2 regions of the Paenibacillus sanfengchensis genome follow, and region 1 is predicted to be linked to the other one. Evidence: riboswitches for the same ligand, from Rfam matches in the RefSeq annotation. Region 1 holds a riboswitch; the other holds the start of a gene.
The links. Region 1 has a riboswitch for cyclic di-GMP ahead of V4U84_RS23015 (methyl-accepting chemotaxis protein). Riboswitches for the same ligand answer to the same signal wherever they lie in the genome.
Positions count from the first base shown of each region.

Region 2: it holds a riboswitch for cyclic di-GMP, as region 1 does, so the genes downstream of both, V4U84_RS11115 (S-layer homology domain-containing protein) here and V4U84_RS23015 (methyl-accepting chemotaxis protein) in region 1, are expected to answer to the same signal.

Region 1 covers NZ_JBAGJC010000016.1:28,606-40,338, forward strand. The annotation lists gene V4U84_RS23005 (ArsR/SmtB family transcription factor) at 1-893, opposite strand, end outside; gene V4U84_RS23010 (non-ribosomal peptide synthetase family protein) at 1,060-4,827, opposite strand; gene V4U84_RS23015 (methyl-accepting chemotaxis protein) at 4,851-6,611, opposite strand; cyclic di-GMP riboswitch class I at 6,783-6,870, opposite strand; gene V4U84_RS23020 (hypothetical protein) at 7,527-7,715, opposite strand; gene V4U84_RS23025 (hypothetical protein) at 8,137-8,463, opposite strand; gene V4U84_RS23030 (hypothetical protein) at 8,476-9,027, opposite strand; gene V4U84_RS23035 (hypothetical protein) at 9,118-9,444, opposite strand; gene V4U84_RS23040 (hypothetical protein) at 9,653-10,090, opposite strand; gene V4U84_RS23045 (hypothetical protein) at 10,165-10,509, opposite strand; gene V4U84_RS23050 (hypothetical protein) at 10,531-10,836, opposite strand; gene V4U84_RS23055 (hypothetical protein) at 11,601-11,733, opposite strand, start outside.
Region 2 covers NZ_JBAGJC010000004.1:395,690-407,422, reverse strand. The annotation lists gene V4U84_RS11115 (S-layer homology domain-containing protein) at 1-3,236, opposite strand, end outside; cyclic di-GMP riboswitch class I at 3,394-3,485, opposite strand; gene V4U84_RS11110 (hypothetical protein) at 4,700-6,205, opposite strand; gene V4U84_RS11105 (RNA polymerase sigma factor) at 6,186-6,767, opposite strand; gene V4U84_RS11100 (MarR family winged helix-turn-helix transcriptional regulator) at 6,895-7,368, shown strand; gene V4U84_RS11095 (bleomycin resistance protein) at 7,404-8,144, shown strand; gene V4U84_RS11090 (sensor histidine kinase) at 8,223-9,308, opposite strand; gene V4U84_RS11085 (response regulator transcription factor) at 9,301-9,981, opposite strand; gene V4U84_RS11080 (class I SAM-dependent methyltransferase) at 10,037-10,618, opposite strand; gene V4U84_RS11075 (DedA family protein) at 10,696-11,175, opposite strand; gene V4U84_RS11070 (hypothetical protein) at 11,365-11,733, opposite strand, start outside.

The sequences.
Region 1 (11,733 bases):
ATGAGTTTTTTCTGCAACTCCTCCAACGAGTCGAGACGCAAGCTGTATTCGGTCACCGTTTCGCCCTCGATATGAGCCCGGATCAAGCCGCCCGTTCTCAGCTTGGAGATATGGTCATGCGTAATCCCCTTCGAGATGTTTAGGTGGCGGACAATCTCGCTGAAGCTTTTCGGACCCTCGTGCAACAAGCGCAGAACTTTCAACCGGTTCTGTTCCCCCAAAGCGCGAATCGTAAGATATTCGGGTTGAGGGAATGCGGACGGATTGTCGTTGGATACTCTCGCGGAGTAATGGCACAGCGTTATTTTGCCGAAATGATAAATCACATTCATGGGTTGAAAATGATACTGCGGAACCAATACGAGCCGCTCCAGTCCTTCCTTGGGTTCAAAAACCAGGCCACGGGTCATGCGCTCCGCCAAATCGCCGTGCCGCTCTTGCGCAGCCAATTCTTTCTTCCTGCGCTCCGCTTCCAGCCGAAGCGACTCCCGGATCGCCGAATCGGTATGCTTAAAGTATTGTTCATTCCATTGGGGAAATATGGATAGCGTGCGAGAGCGAAATTGCCCCATATCCTTCGGAAAGGGTTGACCGTATTCCGCCATTAGCTCATAGAGGTCGCCCACGGATTTCCCCTCCAGCCAGGACAGGAAGTCCTCGGCATGCTCCCCTTCCCGGCATAAATAAAGCAGCAAATAGGTCCATTTCCAATCCGCATCCACTTCCATACGGCCGAGCAGTGAAGCAAATTCCGGAGTTAAGGTCCTCCCGACTTCTTTCACCCAGTTAGGGGCCAGCATGATTTTCTTGTGCGACTTGCGGCAAATATACGTATGAAGACTATTCGCAAGTTCGTATATGGCTTTATACTCGATATCCAGTTGGTAGGTCAAATGTCGTACGCCCCTTTCTGGATCTATTATAACTTGCGGGTTCGGCATGCACGCAACCTTAAAAGGGCCGGTCGCTGCCTGCGTTAAAAAAACGGATGCCCTTTCCCGAACTTTCATTTCAGGAAGAGCATCCGTCACCTCTATACTCTCATTAATTCGGCCGACCTTATGAAGATTTCGGGAAATACCCTACACCTGTCGCATATTGCACCAATCGCTTGATGTACTCCGAATCGGGAACATGACAGGTGATCCCCGTACCCTCCAGGTACTCGACGGTTTGCGGGCAGGCAAACCGGAACGGGGAGTTCTTCGCCCCGTCTCCTTCCAGTTGAGCTATCGCCAGCTCCAGCCCCGCCTGGTCCTTCGGCCGGGTCGCATCGAGCAGCCAGGATTCGTACTCGGCCCAATCCAGCAGCTCAATCCGGTACCCGAGGGCGCGGAAGGAGTCGACCATTTCCGCATAAGGCAGCTGCACTGGATTGCAGATGTGGAACAGCCGCCCGGGCGTCCGCTCTTGCAGAGCCAGGGCCGCAATTGCACCGCTCGCGAAGTTGACGGGCGTCAGATCGACCTGCCAGCTGACGCTCGGCGCTTTCCCCAGCAGAAGCATCGACTTCAGCATCCGATAGAAGGCGTTATTGTCGATGTTCCGCTGGAAAGCGCCGGTCTCCGAATGGCAGGACAGATTTCCGACGCGATACACGGTCGCCGGAACGCCTTGCTCTTCGCAGGCGCGGACGACCAGCCGCTCGGCGGCCAGCTTGCTGTTGGTGTACACATTGCCGGTATCCAGGCTCGGATCACGGTATCCGTCCTCCGAGATAAACGTTTCCCATTGCCCGGCCATGGCCAGATCCTCAGGAATCCCGAGCGTGGACACGTAATGAAAGCGGACCTCTCTCCCGCGGGCCAAGGCCAACAGGCGGTCCGTGCTCTCCACGTTGACCCGGTGGAAGTACTCGGCCTCGCCGAAATGCTTCACCTCGGCTCCGCAGTGGATGATCGAGTCGATTCTCGCCAGAAGCAGTTCGCGGACCGGACCAACCAGTCCGAGGTCCGGCTGCTCCAGATCACCCTGTACGGCAACAACGCGGCCTTCCATCCGCGACACGCCATCGGAGCCAAAGTAACCCTCCATCACTCGCTGCAAACGTTCATAGGCATCCTGGCCATGCATTGGCCGGATTAAGCAGTACACGGTCGTTTTGGACGTCCGCAGCAATTCATGCAGCAGCGAGGAACCGAGATACCCGGTAGCCCCGGTCAAGAGGATGTGATGTTGACGTATAGGGCTGCCGCCGGTCAAAGATCCCGGACCAAATTGGCGCGGCGTTTCGGCCAGATCCACCGTCTCGCCCGTCAGTCCGGGAGCGGCGGCCCCTTTCCCTGACGCGGCGGCTTGCGCCAACTCGGTGACCCGTTCGGCCAGCCGGGCTACCGTCGGATAAGCGAAAAAGTCGTTGATTTTCAATTGCGGGAAACGGGGCTTCAACAGCACGAGCGTCTCCAGAATTTTTAGCGAATGGCCGCCGATTTCAAAGAAATCGTCATGGATGCCGACCGCGCGGAGCCGCAGCGCTTTGGCCCAAGCCGCCGCGATTTCGGCCTGCAGTTCGTTCTCGGGCGGAGCCGCATCGGCCCCTCCGTTCCCTTCCTCCTCCGGCAGTTCATGCAGGCCGAGCTTCCTGCGGTCGATTTTGCCGGTCGGCGATACCGGCATCGCTTCCAGCCAGATGAAATGGCTCGGGACCATATAAGCCGGCACCTTGGATTTCATAAAGGCAACGAGCTCCGCCTTCTCCACCGGCATTTCGTTTTTGGAGGTGTAGAAAGCGACGAGCTCCTTTTCCCCGGCCTCGTCCTCTTTGACGATCACCGCCGCATCTTTGAGAGCCTCATGCTTGATCAAATTCTCTTCGATCTCTCCGATCTCAATCCGGTAACCCCGGATTTTGACCTGCAGGTCCTTCCGGCCGACGTATTCGATGCCGCCGTCCTGCTGCAGGCGAACCAGATCGCCGGAGCGGTAATACCGCTTGTCCGACCCCGGGTTGACCGGATCGGAAATAAAGGCCTCCCCGGTCTTCTCCGGCTGGTTCAAATACCCTTTCGCCAGGCCTACGGAATGGATCAACAGCTCCCCGGCCACGTTGACCGGGCACGGCTGCAGCAGCTCGTTCACGATCAACACTTCGTAATTGGCCAGCGGTTTGCCGATGCTGATGGTGTTCAGATGCTCCGGGACCGGGCTATCCATCAAATGCGTCGTGGTCGCCACGGTGACCTCCGTCGGCCCGTAAGCATTCACGATGACCGGCAGATGCGGCAGCTTTCGCTGCAGCGACCGTACCGATTCGCCGGGGAGCGCTTCGCCGCCGATGACGAAGCTGCGGATCCTACCGTATTTTAAAGCCTCCTCCGCACTTAAATAAGCGGATAGTTGGTTAAAGAATACGGTCGGCAAAATGCCGATGCGCGTCGCGCTCATTTCTTCAATCGCCGCGGTGAACGCCTCGACCGAATACCGCTGCTCGTTCGAGAGCAGGTGCAGCCGGGCGCCGCAGCAAATGGCGCTATAAATATCGTAAACCGAGGCGTCAAAGCTGAAGGTGGAGTATTGGAGAATAACGTCCTCTTCCCGCAGTCCAAGCTGCTCCACCGTGGCCATCGCCAGATTCAGGATCCCCGCGTGAGGAATAAGAACTCCCTTCGGCCTTCCCGTCGTTCCCGACGTGTAAATGATATAGGCTACATCATCTCCCGAAGTCAGGTACGCCGGGTCAAGCTCGGCATCGTCCTCATCAAGCTGCCGATCCAGATACAGGGTGGATACCTCCCGATCCGCGGCCGTCAGAAGCGTCTCTAATTGGGACGCATATCCTTCCTTGGTCAGGACAATGCCGGTCCGGGTATCGGCGATAATGTAGGCGTTCCGATCCTCCGGATGCTCCGGATCAAGCGGGATGTACGCGCCGCCTGCCTTCAAGACGGCGAGCATGGCGATGACGGCATCCAGACTGCGCTCCATGAATATGGCCACGAACTGGCCCTTTTGCAGCCCGCGCTGCAGCAGCATCCGGGCCAAGCGGTTCGAAACGCAATCCAGCTCCCGGTAGGTCAGCCTTCGGTCCCCGGAGGACAAAGCTACGCGGTCGCCATGAAGCCGCACGGTGCTTCGCAGCATCCCGGGGATGCTCACCGGAAGGGAAGGCCAGACCTTGGCCGTGTCGTTCAGTTCCGCGTAGGCGAGCTTATCGTCGGCCGTCAATATCGGAATAGCTCCGATCGCCTGTTCTTCATTCTCCAGAACAGCGCGCACGATCCATTCGAAATGGGCGGCGAATTTCGCGATGGTCCCCGCTTTGAACAGATGGCGCTCGTAACCGATCCGAAGCTCCCCGCCCCCGTTCAACCAAGCAAACTGCCAATGCAAATAGGCGCTTCCTGCGGACTCCCCTCTCAAGGCGGCACCGTCCGCTCCTGGTTTTGTTCCAAACACGGTATAAAACACGGGCGAATGCCCGATCATTTCCTCGATATCCTTCAGCGGCATATAGACGTCGTTCATAGCTGCCCGCTTATCCCTTACCACCCGGTAGAGATCCCGGAAGGACGTCTTTCCATCGCAGTTCAAGCGCAGCGGAAGAAGATCGCCTGCCGAATTTTTTACTCCGACAATCTGATCCGTTTCTCCGCTCATGCGAAATAAAAACACATAATAACAGGTGAGCATCCAGCTTTCCAAGTCGCGATCTTTGCTAATCCGGGACAAAGCGTCCTCCGGCAGGACCAACCTATGAGTGCTTGTGGCCGAATCACCTTCGTAATTCACTTTGGGAGAATCCGTATAAATATCGAAACCGGATAACGGCAACTGCAGTTCATTTAGCCAAAAGTCCCGAACCTTGCGGTCCGTCAGTAAAGTATCCACTCACTCAGCTCCTTGTTTTCTCTCTATATTTTTAGCTCTTCCACCATGTTCTCCAATTTCCCGGAAATCTCGTTCAAGCTCTCGGCCGAATCCACGATTTTACCCGCCGAGGCACGCTGTTCCAGGGCGCTGTTCTTGATGAACTCCGATACATCGGCATTTCGCTCGGCCAATACGGCGATCTGGCGAATCGTCGCGGTAATTTGCTCGGTCTCCGCCACCATTTCCTCCGTGGCCGCGGACACTTCTTGAATTTGGCTCGTGATGGAATCCGTCGCATCCAAAATGCTATAGAACAGCTCGCCGGTTTCTTTCACCACATCGATCCCCGCCTTGACGTTCCGCTCCCCTTCGCTGATCGCCTTGACGGCGGTCAGTGTTTCGTTCTGGATATAGTGAACGAGATCGGCGATCTTCTCCGCCGAGCTGCCCGATTCCTCCGCCAGTTTCTTGACCTCATTGGCCACCACGGCAAAGCCTCGGCCTTCCTCGCCGGCCCGCGCAGCCTCGATGCTCGCATTGAGGGACAACAGATGCGTTTGGGCCGAAATCTGGGTAATCACTTGAACGATTTCCTCAATTTCACCGGAACGTTTGCGCAATTGCTCGATCGAGGCGACGGAATCCTGTACCGATTCCCGAATCGAATCCATTTGTTTTATGACTTTGCCGATATTCTCGCCGCCCAGCTCGGATTGATCCTTCATTTGCACCGAGGCTTCCGACAAGGCGGAAGTGCTGCCTGCGATCGTGGAAACTCCCGAATTGATTTCCTCCAGCGATGTCACGCTCTCCGTAATCGATTTGCTCTGCATCGACACCTTGTCCGAGATTTCTTCAATATGATTCGTGATATCCGTCGAGGTCTTATGGTTTTCCTCCGAGGCCGCAAACAAGACACGCGCCTGTTCGGCTGACTGAGTGGAAACCGCCTTAATGGTGGAGACCAATTCGTTCATATGGGCGACGGTGGAATTGAATTTCGCATTGACCTGTCCCAGCTCGCTTTGACTCTCCTGCAGACGCACGCTGAAATCACCCTGGCTCAACTGGTCCAGGGCATGCATTAGATCTTTTACCGGCGCGAAGGTCCGCTTTGTAAATAGGTATTGGATTGTCAGCACCAGCAGCAAAATAACCACCAAAGCGAGGCAGGTGTACTTCAACAAATCCTGCTGTCCCCGCAAAATGACGCTTGCGTCAAAATCCATCCCCATATAAGCGAAAATCTTGCCGCTTTCATCTTGGATCGGATAAAGTACGGTCAGCCAGGTGCCGTAAGCATCTTTGTACGGTTTCGTAAAGGTGAGCTTCTTTGTTTTTAACATCTCTTGAACGCCCTTGATATGATGCGGGGGCTGTCCAAGCTGGTCACCTAAATGCAGGCCCTCTCCTTCGAACATATCGAGAACGGCCGTTGGGAAAGCGATCATCAGCGTGCTGTTATTTACGATTTCCGAGCCGAAAATATAACCCTGAGCCACGTTCGGATGGGTCGCGGATAAGTCATCGAAGATCACCGTAAGCTTTTGCTGAATCGGTGAATTCCGGTCCGTACTTTTCATGGCTTCGGCGGCTTCCGCCGGGGTGATCTTTTTCGACCAGGCTTCCATCACCGCTTTTGAATCGGACTCCAACTGCTTTGTCAGAACCTCCCCCTGAATATAAAAGCTCGACGCAATGAGAATAACGCCTGTCATCAAAATCGAAAAGCTCGCTAATACCATATTTTTGGTTACAATGCTCCATTGGCGCATACCGCCAACAAGACGGGGTAATTTCATCTCCTGTTTCTCCTCTTTCTTTCTTGTAATTTATATCTGGGTAAAAGTTTGATTTATTAAAAATTTTAATCAAATTCCGCTATCATCCCCTCTCCCCAAACGACAGAATGGTCCCTGAAATGGGCAAAAAAAGACAGCCCACAGTAAAAAAACCATAGGCTGCCGCAAACAAAGAGCAACTGGCTGACATTTCCTATGACAGGAGGTAGTCCCTATAGCTTTGCGTCACTGCCTTTCGACAGCTTTGCCAAAAAGAAATATCAAATTTTGAGAATAAGTCCCATAAATAGTGTATCGGTTGATGCGCAGGTCAATTTTACTACATCCTTCAATACTTTCCCATGAAAAAAAACCCAATTGGGTTTCCGTTTTGTGTCTTTGGGACTATAAATCAAGGGGCGTTAACCCCCGTGCTTACGTCACTATACGCAAAAAGAAACCTTGAAAGGCATGAAGCCAAACAAGGTGTTGAGCAAGTCAATCAACTTTTGAACTTCAATTTCAGCTACACAGGTTGAACTATGATTTGCATATTAGACAGCGGTGTAAATGGTTCTTTTCACACTGTTGACCCGCAACTAATGTTTGGTTCGAATTAAAGGGAATTCTTCCCGTTAATTTGGTGCGTATGCGGCTGCAGAGGCGAATTAGCTGGAAAACCTCCCGCTAATTCGCCTGAAATTGTGGATATCGGCAATAGGGCCGTGAAATAGATGGAGTTTTTCCAGCTAAATCCGATTGAAGAGCCAATAGCGGTACATTAACGGGAGATTTTCCCATTAATGATGAGACTCTGACGGTGGGGCTTTATATCTACAGTTGTGTATTGGCAACGTATCTCCGAAACCATTTCATATCCTTGCCCAACGCCACTCGTAAACCTCATCTCTAACTAATCTTGGCTTGAATCAAAAATTACTCTGAGACTGGAACATACTCAAATGGATTTTTATCAAAACCATCCCCAAAAAAATTATAACCTTCCACAATCCCGACATTTAATACGGTTGACTTCCAGTTTTCAGGGTTAGGATAGTCCTTCCAGGTCTTAGCTCCTTGACTTGCTGCAAAATCATCAAGATCGTCGGGGAATTTAACAGTCACTCCAATTATCACCAACTTTATAAGCTTACTCTGTGATATTCGACAAAAAGCTTATCACTGGAAAGTCAGACGTTATTCATGCGTTTCCCCTACCCAACAAAACGATTGCCGCTTGAATAATGGTTGTGAGAGTCGGTGGCTTTGGCTTATAAGTTGAACTATTGTTATAAGGATTAGGGCAACCGTGGGATGCGTTCAGTTACGTCCTGACATTTATTATAGTCGGACTATCCAGCCGATATATTGCGGAAGATTTTTTGACAGCCCCTTCCCCTCTTCCATGTCGCAGTGGAGCATTTTATAGTTGCGATTGAATTAAAAAATAACAAAAAAACAGGTCAATCATGGTGTATCTGACCATAATCAACCTGTTCATTGAAAAAAATGCAACTAACTTAAGGTACTATATCATTTTATAAAATCATTTTATAAAAAATTGTTTTATTTCTCCCTTACCAATAACTTTGGAAGCAGTTTGCAAAAAAAACACGTTTCCAACTCGCACCAAATTTTCAATATGTTTGTACTCTTCTTCTTCAACCGTCGGTAATTCAAAAATCACATCGTAAACCTCACCTCTAATTAATTTAGCTAGTTCTTCTTTTACTATTAGAGTGCCTGAAAATAATAAATTATTTCCAAAATTTATCACAGGTCTTATTATATTCTCAGCATTCAAGTCATTTTGTAGTGCTGTAGGGTTATCTGAGGGTCTATCAAAAGACACCTTTGCTTCAAGTACTAACATTCAACCACTCCTTCAATACTTATGAGAGATATCCTGAATAATCTTATTAAACTCATCTAAATTATCAACGTGTATTGTCACTGTACCATTTTTAAAAATGAATTTGTCCACCTCTGTGAAATCTGCCAACTTATTCAATTGTGAGGTTGGTACTTTGACCTCAATAATAGCACCTATATCTTTGAACTTATCAGCAAACTTCAATGTTTCATCAAAATTTAATCCAAATTGTTTTGCCTGTAAACCCTCCGGAATTACATTAAACTTGCCGGTCTCCATTACCTCATAGAATTCCTTTGGGCCAACGGCTCTATACAAGCTAGTTAAACTTTCAGGAGCTTCACCCGTCACCTTAGGAACACTCCGAACCCCTTTAGAGCCAAACCGGGCAATCCCCTTCGAAATACCGAACCCCGCAATCGGCAATGCAGATTCCAGTATCGCTTGGGCTGTTATTGCCTTTTCTGTAAAGTCGCTTTGGATCAAATATCCTCCGTACAACAACGTCTTCTTGCTGTAAAGGGCATTTATCTCTGATTCCAAATCATTGTCTTGGTATGTCATTGGTAAAATAATGCTTGTTTTTCACTTCCTATAATAAAACCTTGGAGGCTGCAAGGCCAACCAAGGTTTCTTTTTACTATAACTATTCAATTAAAATTCATTGTAATTTACAAAAATAAAATCACTGTCATCAAGTACCCTGTTCTCAGAAAGTTTCTCCATAATGTTATTAATTGTATCTTGTAAAGCTTCTGTTATTGAATCCCCATTGCCAACCCCCCCCTCAGGATAACCATCGAATGAACTTTTGATTTTCAAGTTAGTAAATCCCATGAACTTCCCACTCATACTTTCATAGATTCTTATTCGAAATCTGCCTGATGGAACATCTAGTTGTGTAACATCAAATTCCGCAACACACTTTTCAATACTAGAAACTCCAGTAACCTGAATGTTTTTCCAACTATTATTCCCCATTTTTTACCTCGCACCAAAAGAAATAATCTTCCCGTCAGGATCAACAATTATATATCTTTCCCAGTCCCTTCCTTTATTGTAATACTTCATAGCACCTTCTGTATAACCATCTACTGGAACACCTCTGCCTTTAAGATTCCTTGAGAACTCGTTTGCTTTGTTAAAGTATTGAGTAAAACTAGTTGCACCTACTTCACGTCCATGCTTCTCAATAATGTTTAAGAAAAGTATCTGCTATTGAATCGTGACTACCTTGATTCCATCTGCTTAAATCCAATTTAGAAAGTTCATCAATTTGTCCTTGTGTGAGCTTTCTTCCTCCTTGTGTAACAATCGACCCGTCAGGCAATTTAACTAAATCGTCAAGTGGTTTGACATTTCTAGCTTTCATTGCGCCGACAGTACCTGCTTCCCCCATCTCCCCAGAAACATTCCGAACCGCTTTAGGGCTAAATCGGGCAATCCCCTTCGAAATACCGAACCCCGCAATCGGCAATGCCGATTCCAGTATCGCTTGGGCTGTTATTGCTTTTTCTGTAAAGTCGCTTTGGATCAAATATCCTCCGTACAACAATGCTTCCTTGCTGTAAAAGGCATTCATCTCTGATTCCAAATCATTCTTTTGGGAGTTTAATGATAGGTTCATTTGGCACGGGTGGTCTCCACCGGAATTTATTATACTTAACTCCGTTGAAGTAAGATGTAAATGAAATTCAAGTTTTACTTGGTAAACGGCAATTCAAACATATCTAATTCATTCTCATCAATTTTCATAATACTTGCAACTACCAAATAACGCTTATCATTAGAGGACAGAATTGTGATATTTTCAGGTTTTACAGACTTATGGATTTTCTCCTTAATATAAAGAACATCATCATCCCCTGCCTCTTCAATTTTTAAATTAGGGAGGTTTCGAGGTATTTCTACATAATCAACATCAAAAAACATGATATCAATATTCGTTGCATTACTAGCACTTTTAATACTTCTTATGAGTAATTGTCCATGACTAATGGTATAATGCCAAAATTTAAAATCTCGACTATCAAAAGATTGTATCATAGTTGTTTCATTTCTCCTTTTTTATTCAAATGGATTCGAAACTACTTTACCATTCTCATACCATGTAATTCTGCCCCATGCTTGGGGACTTGACTTGATTTGAAGTAGTTCCCAATCAGTTGCGCCCCCTGCTCCCCTTGCTGCCCTCGATACAGAAGCCCATGGACTGTCCACACCAGTAAGATTAAATTTAATTTGTACATTTGGGTTGTTCAGATTATCTAATACGGTTGACTTCCAGTTTTCAGGGTTAGGATAGTCCCTCCAGGTCTTAGCTCCTTGACCTGCTGCAAAATCATCAAGATCGCCGGTGAATTTAACAGTCACTTCATTATCACCAACTTTATAAGCTTACTCTGTGATATTCGACAAAAAGCTTATCATTGGAAAGTCAGACGTTATTCATGCGTTTCCCCTACCCAACAAAACGATTGCCGCTTGAATAATCGTTGTGAGAGTCGGTGGCTTTGGCTTATAAGTTGAACTATTGATATAAGGCAGCCCCTTCCCCTCTTCCATGTCGCAGTGGAGCATTTTATTGTTGCGATTGAAATAAAAAATAACAAAAAAACAGGTCAATCATGGTGTATCTGACCATAATCAACCTGTTCATTGAAAAAAATGCAACCAACTTAAGGTACTATATCATTTTATAAAAAATTGTTTTATTTCTCCCTTACCAATAACTTTGGAAGCAGTTTGCAAAAAAACACGTTAATTTGTCCACTTCTGTGAAATCTGCCAACTTATTCAATTGTGAGGTTGGTACTTTGACCTCAATAATAACACCTAAACCCTCCGGAATTACATTAAACTTGTCGGTCTCCATTACCTCATAGAATTCCTTTGGGCCAACAGCTCTATACAAGCTAGTGCCTCATCAGACAACCTTGACCTTGTTTTGCTCACGTAAGATAGCTCTATGACGTTTGTTCTTGTTTTCTCCACCGAAGATAAGCTTGGATCGCAGAGGTGTATACAGGTATTACATGAATTATAACCGTTGTTGGATGAATAACTTCACGCACTGAGCAACCCCCACCAAAGAAAAACCTTGAAAGGCACGAAGCCAATCAAGGTTTGAAAAATAACTATTTTTGTTCAATGTTCCTTATCATCTTTCTTACTCTATGACGTAACTTTTGTGAAGCCCAATGTGCATTTACAATTTTATACAAGGAATCCAATGGTTCACTTTGTTGAATTGAAGACAATTCTTCAAAC
Region 2 (11,733 bases), on a different contig from region 1:
TAGAAAATCGCCGCGACTTCTTCCCGGGTAATGTTGTTCAGCGGCTTAACCGTGCCGTCCGGGTATCCGTTAATGTAGTCGTAGTGGTTTTCCGTTTCAAGCTTCGGCGGAACGGCTGGCAGCGGCGGCAATGCCGGCAGCGGAGTTATGCCCGAAGAGCTTGAGGAACGTGAAGAGCCCGATGAACTTGAGCCACCCGAGTTGGACTTATTTCTAGTGTAGTAGAAAATGTACTCTTGGCCTTCTTGATCCTTAAAAGTGTAGGTACCGGTTGATTTCACCGGAGTGTAGCCGGATACCGATAGGGCCGTCAGCGTCTTCGTCTCCCCCGGTTTCCCCGTAATAACGGTCGGGCTTGCCACCTGCTCCGTCGTGCCGTTCAGCAAATACTTGACGGTGAGCTGCCGGTCGGCCGGAGCCTTTTTCGTGTAATAAAACACATAGCTTTGATTCGGATCACTGCCTAAAATGTAAACGCTGCTCGCAACTTCCGGTGTATACCCCTCTATTTGCTTGGCGGTGAGCTTGATCTCGGATGCAATCCTGCCTTTGATGATGTCTTGCCCGGCAAGCTCGGCGCCCGTTTCTTTATCGCGATAGGAAACGGTGAGCTGTACTAGATCGACCGGTTCGCCTTTCAAATAGTAGATGGTAAATTCCTGTTCCGGATCCGGCGTAATTTCGAAGGCGTACTCGGGTTGTTCCGGGTAATAAACGGCATCGGTCACCGTTATCGGCTCGGGATACAGCACCAGAGTTTTCCCGGCAATGCCTGTCGTGGCCGTTGGGGCCTTAATTTCCTCATTTGTCTCCCTGTCGACATGATGAATCAGAACGAAACGTTCCGGGCCGGATTCGTCCAGGGTATACCGGAACTCAAATTGCTGCACCTGTTCTTCGGTAAAAGTGTACGAAGTTTCATAGGTATGCGGCTTGTACACCGCCCCCGTAACGGTATCCGTATAATCGGCGGCGGCAAGCGTGATAGCTTCACCGACTTTACCCGTGCGTTCGGTCGGAGCCAGCAGATCTTTGCCCGTAAGCTGATCCACATATCTGACGGTCAAAATTCTGTTGTCATCCGGTTTGTTTGCTGTATAGTAGAAGATGTACTCGTTACCTTCGGGCAGAATCGTATACTCATAAGACTCGTGTTCCGGGGTGTAGCCCGGAATCTCCACGGCCTTCAGGGTAACGGTTTTGCCCGTAAGTCCCATTATCGTTTGCGCTTCGCTCAGTTCTTTCCCCGATTCCTTATCAACGAACTTCACGATGACGCTTTGATCGTTCGCCGTATAGTAAAACACATGTGCCGGATTTTCCACGTCGAACGTGTAGCTGCGGCTTGCTTCGACCGGGGTGTAGCCCGGAATGCTCAAAGCCTTCAACTCGACTGTTTCCCCGGTCACACCGGATACTGTGGTCGATTTGGCAAGTTCTTTTTCCGTGTCCAGCTCGAGGTACCGCACCTCCACATTTTGCTCCCCGGCAGTGTAATAGAAGGTGTACTCGTTGGCTTCGGCTTTCACCGTATATTCGACCGTATCGTTTTCCGGGGTGTAGCCCGGAACGTCAGCGGCCTCAAGGGTTATCTTTTGCCCGATAACGCCCTTTACGGTTTGCGCCGGAGCAATTTCCTTTTGCGAAACTTTGTCCATAAACTTGACATTGACGGTTTGTTCCGCCACTTCCGCATAACCAAACCAGATCGTTGGCGTCGGATGGATTGCGGAAAGTTTAACGCTTACAGGGCTGTCGCCCGCTTTAAGCTGGTAACCCGCAATCTCTTTGGCCGTTACGGAGTACTCCGCTCCGCCAACAGGCAAAGCCTCATTCCCGTTTTGATCTTTGTAATACTCGCTGTAAAGGGCTTCCGCGAATTCCGGCCCCGTCACTTGAACGCCTTCGGCATTGACGGGTTTGCCGTCCGCATTGACTTTGTAGCCCTTGATGAGAATGGAACCGTTGCCGATGCTTACCTTCGGCACCTCAAAATCCTTCGAAGTTTTCCGGTGGTTTACGTCCTTATATTCCAAGGTCGTCTTCCCGTTCGTCGGATAGAGGACATCAGAAACCGGGTTTTTGGATGGGTCCATGACCACTTTGTAAATAAATGTGGCGGGCTCGCCCTCGGCGATATTGCCGACGTCCCAAGTAAAGGTCTCGGACGCGGCGTTCCAGGTGACCGTCCCCTGCGATACGGAATAATCTTGCGGGCCGACTTGCGCGCCCTGCTGCTTGAGATTGAACATCTCTCCCATAGGGTCGACCACCTTGGCTTCTTGAGCCGCGTAAGCGATTTTTCCGGCCAATTCGCCGAAAATTTTGCTCAAATCCTCATTGCTGGCGGAATAGTAGCCTTCGCTCTTCACATTCTTCAGTACTTTTTCCGCTGTGCTGTTGTTGGAGACGTCCAGCCCGACCGAGAAAATTTTGAACCCCGCTTCTTTGGCGAATTTCGCCTCGGAGAAAGTGCCGATGCCGTTGTCTTCAACTTCGTATTTGTATTCGCCGAAAAGTCCGCCGACCCAATTCATTCCGTAGGAATCGAATTTGAGATTATAGCTGTTGCCAGTGCCGACAACACTGCCATAATCGAACGAGGCGATCGCGAACTTATGATGGCTGTCCGGCCAGTTGTAATCGATACCATGAGTTCCTTTGTAACTGAAGGTTGGCTCCCCGTCGCTCAGCAGGACAATAAATTTTTGATCGGCATGAGATGAATTGCCGGCCAATAGATCCCGGGCCCGTTTCAGTCCGGCCTGGATGTTCGTCCCCCCGTTGGTACTGATTTTTTTGATGGCATTCTTCAAGGTGTCTTTTTGGCCGGGACTTTTAAAGTCGGACACAAGCTCGGGGGTTTGGCTAAAAGCAACAACGGCAATTCGCGTGTCCGCTCCCTCCAGCAGCAAATGGTCCACGAACTGGCTTGCCGCTTCTTTGGCTTTATCCATCTTCTTATGCTTGTTGATGGTATCGTCCATACTGTCGGACTTGTCAATCACCAGCACCACGTCGGAGCTTGTTCTGACGTTTTTCCCCTCAGCCTTGAGCGTAATTTCCCACTCCCCCGGCTTCCCCGTTGGTGTGGCGGTTTTGCTGAGCTGAATCGCTCCGGGGCTTGGCCAGACGGGATCGCCTGAGCTCGAACTCTCGCCGAATACGGACATCGGACTAACGAAAAGAGAAAATAGGCATAGCCAGGATACTGCAATTTTTAACCCGCGTTTCATAGGTTCCTCCTCATTTTTTCATGGAATTCCTCCCTTTCAAGCACTATTCTTCTACCCTCCTTACTGCTTGGGTATGTTTATATCTCACGGAAAAAATCCGCTGAGAACACAGGTAAAAACAAAAAACCGGCTGCATCAAACAACGAAAAATCCATTGCTGTGCAGCCGGACGATCATTAATCCGCTTACGGATTGGCAGACTCCAAGGCTTTGCGACCTAATCTTTCGATTAGTGTGCCGAATATGTAGTTTTCGATCAGTAAATTAATACCAATTCGCTAATGACAAATTCAATATATTTCAAAAAAATTCCCCTGTCAACTTGTAAAAATGAGAAAAATCTCATAGTTGATAAAAATACCTATAAAGTGGTAGACCACAAAACAAAGTTCAACAAAAGGCGGCAAATAGCGTCAGGATTAGAAAAAGTCCCCTGTGGCTATGGCGGACTGTGCCCCTCCCCGTACCCCGGAAGAGGTATTCATGATTTTGAAGAAAAAAAAGAGCCCGCCACGCACGCGGACCCTTTGATCAAGCTAAATAGTGTTCTCTTGTCACTCTCGCATAATGCTTTCCGCAATCGCGACGAGTTCTTCTTTCGTCAGAGGGCTATTTTTATAGACGGAAATCCGGTACTCCAGCTGGGTTGCGTTATCCTCCCCTGCATTTATTGGGAGCTGATCCGGATCACGGAAATACGTTGCCGACATCCACAATTGTAGATATAAAGCTCCAGCGTCGGAATTTACAAGTAACGGGAAAACCTCCCGTTAATGTACCACTCCTGGCTCTTCGTTCGGATTTAGCTGGAAAAGCTCCATCTATTTCGCGGCCCTATTGCCGATACACACCATTTCAGGCGAAATAACGGGAGGTTTTCCAGTTAATTCGCCTCTGCAGCCGCATACGCACCAAATTAACGGGAAGAATTCCCTTTAATTCGAAACAAAGAACCCTTTACCCCGCTGTATTGTGCCCCATCAGACAGCGTAGTAGGAGAAAATAAGACTCCGCTGCTTCAACTATGATTTGGAGTGAGGTGCTCGATAATTAAGTAGTCTCACGCCCACAGACATCCAAATCCGTATTAAGCCCACGGCTAGGTTATCAAGGTGCCTAGCGCACTTCCAGCTCCAACTCCAAAAGATGCAAATCTGCAGGTATTACTAGCGATTTTAGAGGAACGGGCCTATTTCGTCGGAAATTCCTGCAGAATTGCAGGAATTCTATGTTAATCAAGGTTGTCTAACGGGTTACTGGTATGCAAATCAATAGTTCAAACTATATAGCGTAATAGGTTTTACCTTTTGCCTCTGCTTTGAGTTCTTTTAGCATAGTTTGATATGTTTGGCTAAGAAAATGAGGGTATGGCGGCATGATTTCGCTAGACTGAAAAGCATATCCTTCCGGTATCCTATCAGGCTGTTTTAACGCCGGGGCTTGTTATTTCTCTTATCCGGAGTTCAGCGAAGATCGAAATCTTCCGTTTTATCAATCAGAACGGGATCCGTCTCCCGTTTCATGCGAATTTCATAGGTATCCTGTTTGGGAACCAGGAAGGCCAATTCGTATTCCTCTTTCCCTTCGGACGGAATAATCAGTTCCTTTCTCAAGTCCGCTTTTTCCCCATAATACTCCTCCCAAAGCTCCGGGGATTTCTCCTTGTCGGGACGCAAGGATGGAATATCAAAACGGACGCTCATGCGGTCTTTCGCCCGCTGTAACACCTTCAGCTTTAAAAACCCATCCTCATACCGCGCTTCCGTAATCGTCATTTCCTTGGTTTTAAAAGTGATCGGTTTCGGCAGTTCTCCGTTGAGGTCGAGCGTAAAGTAAGCGCTCTTTGCCCAGTCCGTCACTTCCACGGCGCCGACGTGAAGCGTGAGACGGTTCACCGTTTCGTCAAAAAACGGAGAGGAATTGAACGTCAATTTGATCACGCCCGGCTGAAACCGGTCATTCACCGGCTGATACTTCGTCCCGTAGGAATCCAGCGGATACACCTTGCCGTTGTTGTCGGTTAGTGTAATCGCATCCCGCATCCCGTCCTCGCTCAACCCAAGATCCAGCATATAATCGGCGCTGTTGTCCAACCGAAGCTCGGCGTAGGTATTCAGCGGAGTAATCTGGATGTTATCCAGCACCACGGCCCCGATATCCGGGTCGCCCGCAACCTCGATCCGGCGGTTGGCCTGAATGATCCGGTCTTCCACCCGCTGAGCGGGCGAAAACGGTACATTCATGGCATACTTCCGGTCCGCCTGGCCGGATGCATGATTACCCACAAAAATTTCAAAACGCAAGGTATCGGGGTTTCCCTTCAGAAACGCTTGAACTGCCTCCGAATCCAAGTCAATAATGTCGGAAATCACGAAAATCGGCTTTCCCGTCTCCTGGTCGGTAATCACCTCCTCGCTACCGTCCCCTTTAACCATGTCAAAATCCAGGCTCTCCACGGCGTAAAAGTTGGCTGTTCGGTCGAGGCTCAGGCTTCCGTCGGGATCTTTAGCAATATGGCCCTGAAGTTCATCCGTCTGAATGAAGGCTTTGTACATCAATTTGTCGCCGGTCAGGTAAACATCCGCCAAGCTCACCTTCATCTCGCCAAACTGCTGCACCACCGGTTCAAAAGGCATGTACTTATGGGCGGCGGCGTTCTCGACCCCGTCCCGGCTGCGGATGGAATCCAGCCATTCGGCGGCGACCGAAACGCCGGGAATTTGCTTGAGCATGCTGGCAAACGCCGGGGACAGCTCGGCCGTAACGAACAGGAGCGAAACGGCGGCGACCCCCGCGGCTACCCCGGTGATCCAGGGCCTTCTCACCGTCCTACGGCTGTCTACCTTTTTGTTTTCACTGTACAGCGCGATATTCCGGGCGAAATCCCGCAGCGACTCGGGAGCGGCCAACTGGTCCAGCGACTGTCCGATCTCTTTTTTTATATCCGCTTCATTCCTTACATCCAACACGTTTCATCCCCCTCTTATTCTCATCTGATTGATAAAGCTTCAGCAGCTTATGCCGCGCGCGGTGCAACCGCGATTTTACCGTTCCCTCCTTCACGCCCAGCACGGTCGAGATCTCCTCCACGGACATCTCTTGATAGTAAAAAAGCAGCACCACAGAACGATGTTGGAAGTCCAGCGACATGACTTGGGAAAGCAGGCTGTCCTGCTCTTCTTTTTGCAAAAGTGCCTCCATCGGCTGCGCCTGCTGGTCCACCGGTTCCGATTGTTCCAGATCCCCCGCCGTCATCCGGTGAATCTTCGACCGCTTTCTAGCCAAATCGATCGCCCTCATTGCGGCCATTTGTTTAAACCAGGGAGCAAAATGGCGGATTTCCTTTCCGTTCATAATTGCCTGATAGGCTTCAATCAGCGCGTTCTGTACGGCGTCCTCCGCCAAATGCGTCGAGCGTAAAATCACTGCCGCCGTGCTGTAAACCCGATCCAGCAGCGGTTCCACCAGAACGTAAAAGGCCTCGCGGTCGCCCTCCCTGCAGCGCTGAATCCACGCTTGTTTCTCTTGCATTATCATCACTTCCTAAGTTGATCTTCAATATATAGGCGAAGCATATCGTTGAAAGGTTCCCTTTCGGTGGTTTTTTATTTAAAAACACTTTGACAACACCTTGTCATTTTGTTAATATGTTGTCATTATGAGCCATAACCTAACCCCTGAAAGCAGCGCTTTTTCCGACCTGATCATCGAAATATTCCGCCTCAACCGCCAATTGCTGGATGCCGGGGATCAACTGACTCAACCCGTTGGACTCAGCAGTGCCCGCTGGCAAGTGCTTGGTGTTGTTGAGCACGGACCTGTTACCGTACCGAATGTGGCCCGTGAAATGGGGCTGACGCGGCAAGCGATACAACAGGTAGCCGATTCCTTGGTGGCTGAAGGGTATATGCGGTATGAGGACAATCCCCATCACCGCCGGGCCAAGCTTATGGTGATCACGCCAAAAGGTCGAACTGCGCTGGATGAAATTCAACGTCGTCATGCCGTCTGGACCAACCACATCACCGAGCAGCTCTCCAGCGAAAGATTAACTCACCTGCTGGATGAAATTCGCTGCATTCGAGAACTCCTTGATCAAAGCAACTCCCTTTTTGAGTCACCGGATATGTAACGGTCATATTCAATTTCACTGTGGAGGTGTTCTATTTGTCGATGGAACGGAGTCAAAATGTCATCCCCCTGCTTCCTTGCAAGTCTATTGACGAGCAGCTGGATTTCTATGAAACGTTGGGTTTCGAAATCACCTATCGTCAAGCCAAACCGAATATATATGCCTGTGTCCGGCATTCCATCGCGGAACTTCATTTTTTCGGCCTAAAGCAGCTTGTCCCCGCAGAATCCTACGCCATGTGCTATATTCATGTTCCTAACGTGGATGAAGTCTATGAGGATTTTTGTGCCCGCTTTAAACGGACGTACAATAAAATCCCGCGGTCCGGAATCCCGAGAATCACCCGCCTATCCGATTTATCGGAAGACCGCCGATTTAATCTGATTGATCCTGCCGGAAACCATCTGTTAATCGGACAAAGACACGACAGTTCCAAATTGAAACAGCACGACGAATCCATCTGGGATACTCCAAACCAACCGCTGAATACCTATGAAATTGCGTACCGGTTGGCCTATTCGAAAGACGATCACGCGGCGGCCAGCAAAGTGCTCGATAAAATGTTGGCGAGCGATAAGGAAGTTTCGAACGAACTCCGCTATAAAGCCCTGATCCTGCGGGCGGACTTGGCTTTTTCCAACGACGATCCAGATCTTGCAGAACAATTACTTACCCAAGCAAAACAGCTGACCCTCACGGATCAAGAGTTTGATCGGGTTAGCGAGGATACGGATAAAATGAATGAGTTGCTGGAGTCTTTAGGGAGCAGCATGTGAAGGGTTCGTTAAATTTCAAAAAGGTGAATAAAAGCCTCACTCTATGAGTGGAGGTTTTTATTCACCTTTTTGCTTTCTTTATCGAGGCAAAATAATAGTAAATTTAAAGATGTTATTTATATGATTGAGGGTTAAGGTTCCCCCATGCATCTCAATAATGTTTCTGGCAATAGATAGGCCTAATCCGGACCCCGTTTGAATGCCTTCGCTGCTTCGTGAATGGTCGACTTTATAAAAACGATCAAAGAGTTTATTTTCTTGTTCAAGCGTTAGTGGATACCCTTTATTTTCGACCTCAATATGAATTTGCTTAGGATTCGATTTCATGAAAATACGAACGGCTCCCGGTTTTACAGAGTACTTAAGGGCGTTCATAAGCAGGTTATCGATGGCCCTGGCAATTTTTTCACTGTCGATAAGGGTTATAATAGGTGAGTCCCCTATTTCTTTTACAATATGGATCCCGTTCTCTTGGGCGATCGGTTCAAATTCAAACAGCAACTGATCGAGAAGTTGGAATACATCGATCTTCTTTAGGTCCAGTCGGGTTTCGATCGAAGTAAGTCGAGTATATTCAAATAAATCATCGAGCAATTTTTTCAAATGAAGGGCTTTGTTATAGGTGTTTTGAACAAATCGCGTATATTCTTCCTTATCTTGAAATGAGTCTGTTCTTAAAAGCTCAATGTAGCCGATAATACTTGTTAGAGGCGTACGCAAGTCATGTGAAATGCCTGTGATCATCTCCATCTTGGATTTTTCTGCTTCACGCTCCTTTACAATCTGCTGTTGCAAACGCTCTGTCATTCGATTAATGTTAAACGCGACCCGCCCGAGTTCATCTTGCCGATGAACTGATACCCGATAATTCAAATCCCCCTCCGAAATAATTTGAAGCCCATATTCCAAATTGATTAAGTCTTTCACAATTCGTCGTGTTAAAACTAAAAAAGTAAGAATAAAGCTAACAATAAACAAGGGCGTAAGAAGATAGGGAAAGAAATGGAGAAACCCATCCCACCCCATTTCATTACCAACCTTTGAGAATAGTAAAATGAGCAAATCATTACTAGCGATTGCAATAATTAAACTTAGAACTGTTCTGATTAATATGTTGACCTGGATCTTTTTTTTCCTTATCGGCTTTTGTACATGTTCAGTCAATTTTATAGCCAACTCCCCAAACCGTTTTGATATAGCGGGGCTCTCTTGGAGATTCCTCTATTTTTTCCCGCAAATTTCGAATGTGCACCATTACTGTATTATCTGAATATCCATACGGTTCTTTCCAAACGCTTTCGTAAATCTTCTCAGAGCTAAATACTTGTCCAGGGTGGCTTGCAAGCAGCTCTAGAATTGAGAACTCAAGCGGGGTCAGCGGGATCTGGTTTCCTTTCAACAAAACGGAATGTTTAGTCTTATCAATAACAAGGTCTTTGATGAGGATCAGAGAGTTAAATTCTTCTTTTCCTATTAATGCTTGTCGTCGCAGTTGAGCTTTTACCCGAGCGAGCAATTCTAACGGATTAAAGGGTTTTATCATGTAATCGTCCGCTCCGGTAGTAAGACCTGTGATTTTGTCGATATCTTCTTCCTTGGCCGATAACATGATAATGGGAGTGTTCGAAATTTCCCTTATTTTAATGCAAGCTTTAATTCCATCCATTCGCGGCATCATGACATCCAGGATAACGAGTTGGATCGAGGTCGTTTTTATGATATCCAGCGCTTCCAGACCGTCTACAGCTTCTATGATATGGTATCCTTCATTACGCAAATATACATGAATGACATCTCTAATTTCCGAGTCGTCATCTACGATAAGCACGGTATTCATTTCATGCTGCTCCTGTTCTGTTTTATAGTATGGCTACTAAAATCGCTCCAAGCTATTACTCTATTTCATTTTGAATTATTCCCCTCTTGCGACAAGTATAAACAAAAGCCGGGGGGAAATTGAAGGGCACGAACTCGATTTTTTCAATAATTAGTTCTTCGGCAAATTTTTTTTTCATTTGAAGAGAGTACTGATAAGCGACAAAAATCCCTCCTGGTTTTAGTGCCTCTATAATCTGGCGAAGTAAAGTTTCTCGCATTTCACTCGTAAAATTAAAGAATGGCAATCCACTAATAATACAATCAAGGTGACTGATGTCCTCTTGATTCATTTTTTTAACTAGTTGGCATGCATTCGAATAACATACGAAATCGGGATATTCTGTCTTCAGATTATTTCTCATCTTCTTATCTCTTTCAAACAATATCACTTTAGTTGCTCCGGTTAGCTGTGTTTTCATGAAACGTGTGATAGCACCTGTACCTGACCCGAGCTCCGCTACCGACTTTACCTCATTCCATGGTACAGACTGAAGCATTTTAGCGGCTAAAAATCGAGAACTCGGTATAACACTTCCCACTCGCTGTGGATTTTTGAGAAAACCTTGCAAAAAAAGCAGACATTCACGGATATTCAACAGTTACTCCCCCAATATGATAATTTTTTTCTCGTTGTTGATGGGCTAGAATTGGCGATAGAATCAATTATGTGAATTTAAAATAGGATTCCCCCCAAGCACCTGCCAGCCGTAAAAAATGTGACCGTCCATAATAAAGCGCTTAATGATGATACCAGGGCAAATTTTCTGAATCTAACCCCGCTTAATCCAACAAATAAAGGGATGATATACCGAATAACTGGAATAAAAAATCCAATACATATGGCCCTATCTCCTTGTTGTTTTAAAATCTTTTCAGCTTTCTGGAAGTGGCGATGATGTTGAAATCTTATTTTTAATTTTTTCCCAAAAATTCTGCCTGCAAAATAAGAACTCGTAATGGATGTCAACAGGCCAACTAAGATGAAAACATATGTTTTCCACGGGTCTAAAACACCGGCGTTACTCAGAATACCGCCAGTTAGTATTGTTATTTCATTGGGGACCGGGACTCCGAATGGACCTAGCGAGAAGGCTAAGAAAAAAGCAAGATAGCCATAGTGCTCAACGAACTGTATGATGGTATTACTGATCATGTTTCTGCTCCTCGTTGTGTTTTAGACAGAAACATAATACCGAAAAATTCTAAGGAATTTGCGAGGATAAATCTAAAGAAAAGCTGAAGGAGTCTTTAAAGAGCAACTTGTATTGGTATAGTTTAAAAAAGAAAAAGCCTTCACTCATATGGAGTGAGGCTTTCTTGTCTATGTTGCAAATCGCTTACGTTAAACCTTTCGAAAGATCTCACGTTCCAACTCCCGGAATATTCCCTCTTCCATCCTCTTACTCAGTTGCAGATACTTATCCGCTAGCGGATGATCATGTCCAAAATAATAGCCGATTCGCCCGGTTAGCGAGTCATCCTGATGCTCGGTGCTCCATTCGAACAATTGCGTGTACAATTCCATTAAGTCCTCTTGGACTTCCTGGACAAACCGAAGCGAACTCAACGGGTGACTCAGCTTAAGGTCAAGCAAATCGTGAAGTACGTCCAGCTTATGTTCTATGAGCTGCTTATCCACTTCTCCCGAATCGCGGTTCTCCTGTTCCAATGGGGTATCATTCTTAATATCCGAAATAAGTTCGCGGAAAGA